2 regions of the Intrasporangium calvum DSM 43043 genome follow, and region 1 is predicted to be linked to the other one. Evidence: predicted binding sites of a transcription regulator. Region 1 holds the regulator's gene; the other holds the start of a gene.
What was found. The regulator LexA, encoded in region 1, represses DNA repair genes until DNA is damaged. The targets are predictions, from matches to a motif close to TCGAACANNTGTTCGA.

Region 1 (4,591 bases):
CCCGGAGACGTCGATGAGGAGCAGCTGCCTCGTCACCCCGTCGCGCTTGGCCAGGAGTGCGTCGATGGCCTCGATCGACTTCGCGCGCTCCCAGGTGGGTATCGCGGTGCGCTGGGGGATCGAACCGGCGCGTCGGAGCGCCTCCCTCGCCGGCCCGCGGAGGCGGGCAAGCAGGATCAGGTTGGCCTGGTGGCGGTCCCAGGCGGGGATCCCGTCCCGGGGGCCGACCCAGTCCGGGTGCTGGGTGATGGCCCGCCGCCGCTCGCTCACGGTGAGGCTGCGCCACCACGCCGCGTTGGCGAACGCGCCATCCGGCCGCCCCACCCCACCCTCGGGCGGTGGCGGCACCACGCCGAGCTCGTCGGGGACCGCCGGCGCCACCGGATCGGCCACCGCCCCGCGCAGACGGCGCTGCACCTCGACATCCGTCTCCGCAGCGACCCGAACCGCCTCGCCGAGGCAGCGCCCGACCTCGTTCACCATCAGGGCGTCCAGCCGCCCCACATGGGCGTCCATCGTCGGGTCGCCCGTGGGGAAGCGGTGGGGCACCTGGACGAGGCCGTCCGCGTCCGTCCACGCACCTCGGTCCCGTGCGATCCGCTCTGCTCGGTGGACCAGCTCGAGGCAGGCCTCCATCCGCGCCGCGAGACCGCGAAGCACCGACGCCGTGACCCCCATGCGGGCCGACACGTCACCCAACAGTGCCACCGCCCCCGACTGGGCCTGGCTCGCCGACGTCGCCGCCCGCCCCCGCCACTCGCGTCCCGCGGCCCGGGCACGCAGAGCCGCGTCGGCAGCCCCCATGACACGTCGCCGTTGGATCTCGAGCCGGTGGACCACCTCGAGGACCAGTGCGGGCCGAAAGGCCCTGATGTCCCGGACGCCGAGCTGCCGGGTCACGGAAGCTCACCGGACCCGCTGACGGCGCGGCGCGCCACCTGCTCGACGACGGCGTAGGACTCCCCCGCTGCCGCGAGGTCCATCCCGACCCTCGCGAGGCCGAGCCGGGCGCGCAGCAGCCGGTCACCCCACGCCACGCCGAGCTCCCGGATCGCCGCAGCGGTCAGACCCCCAGGAAAGGCCTGGGCCACCGGTGCCACGGCACTCCCGACGTCCACGCCGTCCAACGCCCGGACAGCCTCGCCGAACCTGCCCGAGTCGCGCACGAGCGCGTCGGGCTCCACCTCAAATCTCATCTGCAGACTCCTCCCAGCCCCATCCCGACGAGGCTAGGAAAAAGCGCCGATTCCGCCGGAGGTCTTGTCCACAGGCCGCCCCCCACCCGCCACCCGGTGCCAGACACGAGAACGCCGCACCGACGCCGGTCACGGCGAGGGTGCGGCGCTCCGGGTGCCCCGGCGGGGTCGAAGCGCCGGTGCACCAGCCGCTGAAGGTGGAGCCAACGCGGCCGATCAGGGGAGCCAAGCAGCACTCAGCGCGCAAACAGGAGCCAGCTGAGCGGCATACGGCCCGAGGGCTGTTTCAGAGCTCAGGGATGACGAGCGTCTGCCCAGCATGGACGTAGGAGGTGGAGAGGTTGTTGGCCAGCTGGAGCTCGACGACGCCGGCTGCGATCGGCAGCTGCGGAAGCTCTCGGAGGGCGATCTCGGACAATGTCTGCCCGGCCTCGACGGTGACCGACTCGGGCTGTCCGGACGCCGACGCCAGCTGCCCCGCGAGGGCCAGGCCGAGCGCGGCGACGAGCAGTGCGACGAAGAAGGCGACGACCACCCGACCCCGTCGAGTCAGCCGGTAGGTGGGCTCGGTCACGGGCGGCACGAGCACGAGTCGCGGCCGTGCCACCGGTGCTGGCTCGACCGGAACCAGGAATTCGAGAACCTGTGCGGCCATGGTGCCTCCCTCACTGCGAACGGGTGTTCGATAGAACGCCTGTACGAATTTCTAACACGTCACCCCGAAGATTGTCGAGCGACACGTCGAACAAATGTTTGGCAACTGTGTTCGAAGCCCCCTAGGCTTCATCCACAACAGGAAGCACACCAGTCACCACCGACAGTGCCTGTTGTGACAGCCTGAGACGAGTCGCCACCAAGCAGCCGCGTGAGCATGACGAAGGGGATCACCATGGGCGTGACCGAGCTTCCCGACCGGGACAAGGGAGACCGGCTGACCGTCCGTCAGCGTCGGGTGCTCGAGGTGATCCGCAACTCGGTCGACCGCCGCGGCTACCCGCCCAGCATGCGGGAGATCGGCGATGCCGTCGGGCTGTCGAGCCCCTCGAGCGTCTCCCACCAGCTCAACGCCCTCGTCGCGAAGGGCTACCTGCGGCGCGACCCCAACCGGCCGCGCGCGCTCGAGATCGTCTCTCCCGACGCGGGTCCGGCATCCTCGGGCCGTCGCCGAGGGACATCCGGCGTCGAGTCCGGGTCCGGCGCCCAGTACGACACCGAGACCGACTCGGGCGATGCCAGGCCGGCCGCCGCCTACGTCCCGGTCCTCGGCCAGATCGCTGCGGGCGTGCCGATCCTCGCTGAGGAGGTCGTCGAGGACGTCTTCCCCCTGCCGAGGCAGATCGTCGGCGAGGGCAACCTCTTCCTTCTGAAGGTCGTCGGCGACTCGATGATCGAGGCGGCCATCTGCGACGGCGACTGGGTCGTCGTGCGCCAGCAGCCGACCGCCGAGAACGGCGACATCGTCGCGGCGCTGCTCGACAGCGAGGCCACCGTGAAGACGTTCAAGCGCAAGGACGGCCACGTGTGGCTGTTGCCGCACAACCCCGAGTTCTCCCCCATCGACGGAGACCACGCCACCGTTCTCGGGAAGGTCACCGCGGTCCTGCGCCGGGTCTGAGCCCAGTCCGTATGCCGCTGAGCTCAGTCCCGTACACCGGCCCGGTCCCGCTCGGGGTGCGTATCACGTCGAGCCACGCCAGACTCTGACCGTCACCAGGCCTGCACACTCGGGAGGGCAGTCATGAGGCAGTCGCACGAGGCCGCCGTGCTGAACACGTATCGCTACCTGCGGTTGGCGACGATCCCGCTGCTGCTGACGCTGCTCATCGCGGTGGGGCTGGAGACCTTCCGCGGCGAGCCGTGCCTCCTCGGTTCGATCAGCGCGTATTACCACACCCCGGCGCGAGGTGCCTTCATCGGCGGGCTGTTCGCTGTCGGGGCGTGCCTCATCGTCTACAAGGGCAACGACCCGCTCGAGGACGTGTTGCTCGACTTCTCAGGCTTCATGGCCTTCGTCGTCGCGCTCGTCCCGACCGTCGTCGACACCGGGTGCGGCTCCAAGTACCCCGTGCAGAACCTCGATCTCACCGCCGCTGCCGTGCGCAACAACATCACCACGCTCCTCATCGCCACGGCGCTGGCCGTGCTCGCCAAGTGGCTGCTCGTCCGCCGGGACCGTCGGCGCGCCACGAGCACCCAGAAGGATCTCGAGCTCCCGATGCAGCCCGCCGACGAGGCTCCCACGCCGCTCAACGGTCACGTGGCTCAGTGGGCACGGCGCGCATCATGGATCTGTCTGGTGATCCTCGCTGTCGAGCTCGGTCTCTTCCTCTTCTGGCCGGACACCTTCAAGGACGTGAGCCACGGGGTCGCCGCGATCACCATGGTGCTGGGTGTCATCGGCGTGATGATCGCCAACGCTCGTGGCCTCAGCCGGGCTGAGCAGCAGTCCGATGAGCTCCGGTCCGCACCGACTCCACCAGGGGGGCGGGAGCCTGAGCAGGGGCCACGCGCTTGGGTCAACCGGTACAGCCTGGTCGCAGCCGTCATGGTGGCCCTGATCGGCGTGACGGTCGTCCTTCACCTGATGGGCCTGACCGGGAACTACGTCATCCTCATCCTCGAGGTCGTGGTCATCCTCAGTTTCCTGGTCTTCTGGGGTCTGCAGACAGCCGAGCTCTGGGACTACCCGACCCGTAAGGACAAGGTCGCTGCCGAAGGAGCCGCCGATGTCGTCGAGATCATTCCCTTCGAGCGGTTCTCGGCGCCCGACACCCAAGCGCGGGAGCCCCGGCCGCCCGGCACTCAGGCAAGGGAGCCCCGGCTGCCCTAGCTGTCGCACTGACCCGCCTGGCAGGTCAGTGCGACAGGCAGCCCCAATCGTCGAGTGTGCAGTTCTTCGCCACCAGCGCTCGAGTGTGCAGTTCGTGCCGGGTCACTGGTTGACCAGGACGGACCGGGCCTGCTTGACGGTGATCGTGGTGGCCGGCTGGCGCACCGTGACCTGGTCCGGGACCTCGATCCACGGCCCCCCGTTGACCCGGAACTGCGCCCCGAACCGCACCTGCACGAACGAGGCGAACTGACCCGCCTCCAAATAGGTGTGCACCACCTGCCCGTGCGGGTAGGTGAATCGTCCTGAGTTTCCCGGAGGGTGTTGATCTAGCAAGGGAGACTGTTCTCATGCCTGCACCGAAGAAGTTCGACGAGGCGACCCGTGAGCGGGCGGTCCGGATGTACCTGGACCGGCTCGAGCAGCACGGGGAGGCGAAGGTCGAGGCGCGTCGTCAGGTCGGCGCGCTGCTCGACATCAACCAGGCCACGATCCGCAACTGGGTCGAGGCCGAGGAACGGGCCGCGGGTTCCCGCCCGGCGGCCTCGGCTCGAGTGGCGGAATC
Region 2 (4,591 bases), 770 kb from region 1:
CCACGCCCCGCACCACGGGCACTACGACGAGCACGGCGAGGTGGCCCCCGCCGAGCAGACGACCGAGGAGGTCACCCCGTGACGACCACCCCGCGCCGGATGACCCGCCAGCAGGCCGCCGTGGCCGAGCTGCTCGAGAAGTGCAACGACTTCACGTCGGCGCAGACCGTCCATGCCCGCCTGCGCGACGCGGGTGAGGGGGTCGGCCTCGCGACCGTCTACCGCGCGCTGCAGGCCATGGTCGAGGCCGGCACCGTGGACGTCCTGCGGACCGACGAGGGCGAGGCCGTCTACCGGGCCTGCTCGACCCATCACCACCACCACCTCGTCTGCCGGGAGTGCGGGCGGACCGTCGAGGTCGAGGGCCCCGCGGTCGAGCAGTGGACCGACCGCGTCGCCGCCCAGCACGGGTTCAGCGACGTGACCCACACGCTCGAGATCTTCGGCACCTGCGACGACTGCGGCCGCCCGGGGGCCTCCTGATCGCGGCCGGCGTCAGCTCCGCGTCAGCTCAGGGACGGCTGGTCCACCGCACCACCGTAGCGGCGGTCCCGGGCGACGTACTCCTCGATCGCCGCCCACAGGTCCCGGCGGTCGTAGTCCGGCCACAGCCGGTTCTGGAACACCATCTCGGCGTAGGCCGACTGCCACAGCAGGAAGTTGCTCGTCCGCTGCTCCCCCGACGAGCGGACGAACAGGTCGACGTCAGGCATGCTCGGCTCGTCGAGATAGCGCGTGATGGTCCGTTCGTCGACCGAGCTCGGCCGCAGCCGGCCGGCTCGCGCGTCCTCGGCGATCCGTCGGACGGCGTCGGCCAGCTCGGCGCGGCCGCCGTAGTTGACGCAGAAGTAGAGGGTGAGACCGGTGTTGTCCTTGGTCAGCTCCTGGGCGACCTCGAGCTCCTTGATGACCGACCGCCACAGCCGCGGTGACCGGCCCACCCACCGCATCCGGACGCCCCATTCGTGCAGCTGGTCCCTCCGGCGCCGGATCACGTCACGGTTGAAGCCCATGAGGAAGCGCACCTCGTCCGGCGAGCGGCGCCAGTTCTCCGTCGAGAAGGCGTACGCGGACAGGTGCGTCACCCCGACCTCGATGGCCCCGGCCACCACGTCCAGGAGGGAGGCCTCGCCCGCCTCGTGGCCCTTGGTCCGGGGCAGGCCGCGGGCGTTGGCCCACCGGCCGTTGCCGTCCATGACGATGGCGACGTGCTTCGGCAGGGCGGCGGCCGGGATCGACGGCGGCCGCGCCCCCGATGGGTGCGGGAAGGGCTGGGTCATGGTTCTCCGGTCGATCGGTTGATCTGTCGCTCAGGCTCGCTCGACGAGGCGCAACGATCTCACGCCACGCTCCAGGTGCCACTGCAGGAAGGCTGCGACGAGACCACTGCCCTGCCGGCGCTGCCGGTCGTCGCTGGCGTCGGCCACGTCCCAGTCGCCGGACAGGAGCGCGGCCAGGAGGGCAAAGGTCTCCGGGGCCGGCGCGCTCGAGCCGGGCGGCCGGCAGAGAGGGCACACCGCCCCGCCGGCCTGGACGTTGAACGCGCGTTGGGGTCCCTCGGCGCCGCAGCGCGCGCAGTCGTGGAAGCTCGGCGCCCACCCGGCGACGGCGAGGGAGCGCAACAGGAAGGCATCGAGGACGAGGGAGGGGTCGTGGACGCGCTCGGAGAGAGCGCGGAGGGCGCCCGCCAGCAGGAGGTACTGCTGGGCCTGCGGCTCGTGCTCCTCGGTGAGCTGGATCGAGGTCTCGAGCATCGCGGAGGCAGCCGTCCAGGCGGCGTAGTCCCGCGCGATGACGTCGCCGTAGGAGGCCAGCGTCTCGACCTGGGTCACCGTGTCGAGGTTGCGGCCCTCGTAGCACTGCACGTCGACGACCATCCCGGGCTCGAGCCGGGAGCCGAACCGCGACTTCGTGCGGCGCACGCCCTTGGCGACGGCCCGAACGCGGCCGCGGGTGCGCGTCAGCATCGTGATGATGCGGTCGGCCTCGCCCAGCTTGTGGGTGCGCAGGACGATCGCCTCGTCACGATAGAGGGGCATGGCCTCATTGTCTCGCGATCCGCTCCGCTCCCGAAGCAGCCTCGCCGGTCGGCCGTGAACTCGAAGCGTCTCGAACACTCGTTCGAGATGGTGGGTTACAGTGGGGTGATGGACCTCATGCTCCAGGGCTCCCTGCTCGACCTCGCTGACGAGATGTCGCTGGGCCGGCTGGCAGCCGGTCTCCACCGCACCGAGCTCGGCGCCGGCGCCTGGGTCGACGTCCGGCCCGGCTGGCTCGCCGCGGGAGATGAGCTGTTCGCCCTGTTGGTGCGCTCGGTGCCGTGGCGGGCCGAGCGCCGGACGATGTACGACTCGGTCGTCGACGTGCCGCGCCTGACCAGGTTCTACGCCGCCGGCGAGCCGCTCCCCCACCCGCTCCTCGACACGGCCCGGGACGCCCTCAGCGTCCACTACGAGGCCGAGCTGGGCGAGCCGTTCGTCACGGCCGGGATGTGCCTCTACCGGGACGGTCGCGACAGCGTGGCGTGGCACGGCGACCGGATCGGGCGGTCCAACGACGTCGACACCATCGTCGCGATCCTCTCGCTCGGCTCCGCCCGGACCCTGGCCCTCCGGCCGCGGAACGGGGGCCGCATCCCCGGCTCGCTCCAGAAGGCATTGCGTCTGCCGCTCGCGCATGGTGACCTCGTGGTCATGGGCGGGTCGTGCCAGCGGACGTGGGACCACGCGATCCCCAAGACGTCCGAGCCGGTCGGGCCGCGCATCTCCGTGCAGTTCCGAGTCGCAGGTGTTCGTTAGGAGCATTCCGTATGCCGCTGAGCTCGCTCCCGGCCGAAGGCGCGGCCCCCGCCGTCCCCTACCTCGAGCATCTGAGGGAGGAGTCGGCCCGCTTCCGTGAGCTGCTCGCCGGAGCCGCGGGCAGCGAGCATGTCCCGACGTGCGAGGAGTGGCGGGCCGACGACCTGCTGTGGCACCTGGCCGACGTCCAGTGGTTCTGGGGCGAGATCGCCGAGCGCGGCTTGACGAGCCACGCCGAGGTCCGAGGCCTCGAGGCGCGACGCCCCGCCCGACCTGCCGAGCGGTCGGCGCTGCTCGCCCACTTCGACCAGTCGACCGAGCGGCTGCAACGGGCCCTGGCCGCGCACGACCCCTCCACCGAGCTGTGGATGTGGCACCTCGACCACTCGGCCGGCTACATCAGCCGCCGGCAGGCGCACGAGGCCCTCATCCACCGGATCGACGCCGAGCTCACGGTGGGTTCAGAGCGCGGCCCGGTCGACTGTCGTCTGGCGGCGGACGGCGTCGACGAGGCGCTCCGCGTCATGCGTGGCTTCCCGGTCGAGTACGCCCTGGAGTCCCGACCGCTGGGCCCGAGCGTCACCCTCGCCGTCGTCGACGGCTTCCACACCTGGACCGTCACACCGGTCCACGTGACCGGGGTGGACCCGGACGGGGACCGGTGGGACGAGCGCCGGCTGGCGGTCGCTGACGGTCCGGACGACGCCTCGGCCGCCGAGGTGGCCGGGACGGCCGGCGACCTCGACTGCTGGCTGTGGAACCGGCCCCCTCACGGGGAGATCACCCGTAGCGGCGATCCCGCCGCACTGGCCCTGGTCGACGAGGTGGTCGGCTCGGCCGTGACGTGACGGCCGTCGAGCCACGGGCGGCGCATCAGCCCGTGGCTCGACGACAGGTGTGAGGGGGTCAGGCGACGGCGTCGGCAGGTCAGGCGACGGCGACGGCGGCAGCGAACTGGCCGGCGCGGACTCCCTCCATCGCCTTGGTCCAGACGACGAGGTGGTCGAGCATGGGCCCGACCGCCGCGATGGCCGGCTCAGTCGGGGCCAGTACGGAGAAGTTCTCGAAGTCCGTGAAGAGCGAGAGCAGCGCACTGTTGCGGACGTGGGCGACCTGCAGCTCGGACAGGATGCCGCGCAGGTGCTCGACTGCACGGGCACCGCCCGCTGAGCCGTAGGAGACGAACCCAGCGGCCTTGTTGTTGAGCTCCGGACCCAGGTAGTCGAGAGCGTTCTTCAGGGCCCCCGTGATGGAGTGGTTGTACTCGGAGACGACGAACACGTAGCCGTCGAACTCGTCCATGCGGGCGGACCAGGCCTTGCTGTGGGCCTTGGTGCCGGGTCCGAAGGCCGGCGGGAGCGCCTCGTCCCAGACCGGGAGCTCGAACTCGGCGAGGTCGACGATCTCGAACTCTGCGTCCGAGCGCTGGTCTGCGATGGACTTGACCCAGTTGGCGACATTGAGGCTCTGGCGACCCGGGCGGATGCTGCCGGTCACGATGGCGATCTTCGTCATATGTCCATTCCTTGGTGGCGGTGGCTGAACTCTCATTTAGTTGAACTATCAACTACTTGCCTGCATTTCCACCGGTGCTGTGACGTAGGCCACACCGGGACGTATCTACGACCGCCCATCGCCGTCTTCGTGGGATCACACCGAGCACGCGTCAGCGGGCCAGACGCGGTGGCTCGTCCACGACGCGCAAAGGGGGAAGACCATGGATCTGACGAGGTGTCCCGAGTGCGGGGCGGTGGCCGAGATCCTCTGGCGCACCGAGCTGGAGAGCACGGACG

Region 2: a site for LexA is predicted at 2,110-2,125, ahead of INTCA_RS10790 (alpha-ketoglutarate-dependent dioxygenase AlkB). Genes of this name have one in related genera too.

The regions. Positions count from the first base shown of each region.
Region 1 covers NC_014830.1:1,600,418-1,605,008, reverse strand. The annotation lists gene INTCA_RS07290 (alpha/beta hydrolase) at 1-900, opposite strand, end outside; gene INTCA_RS07285 (hypothetical protein) at 897-1,196, opposite strand; gene INTCA_RS07280 (LysM peptidoglycan-binding domain-containing protein) at 1,483-1,851, opposite strand; gene lexA (transcriptional repressor LexA) at 2,068-2,811, shown strand; gene INTCA_RS07270 (hypothetical protein) at 2,935-4,026, shown strand; gene INTCA_RS19835 (hypothetical protein) at 4,129-4,302, opposite strand; one part of gene INTCA_RS07260 (IS3 family transposase) at 4,377-4,591, shown strand, end outside.
Region 2 covers NC_014830.1:2,375,377-2,379,967, forward strand. The annotation lists gene INTCA_RS10770 (metal ABC transporter permease) at 1-82, shown strand, start outside; gene INTCA_RS10775 (Fur family transcriptional regulator) at 79-483, shown strand; gene INTCA_RS10780 (isoprenyl transferase) at 507-1,280, opposite strand; gene recO (DNA repair protein RecO) at 1,311-2,039, opposite strand; gene INTCA_RS10790 (alpha-ketoglutarate-dependent dioxygenase AlkB) at 2,148-2,798, shown strand; gene INTCA_RS10795 (maleylpyruvate isomerase family mycothiol-dependent enzyme) at 2,810-3,646, shown strand; gene INTCA_RS10800 (NADPH-dependent FMN reductase) at 3,726-4,313, opposite strand.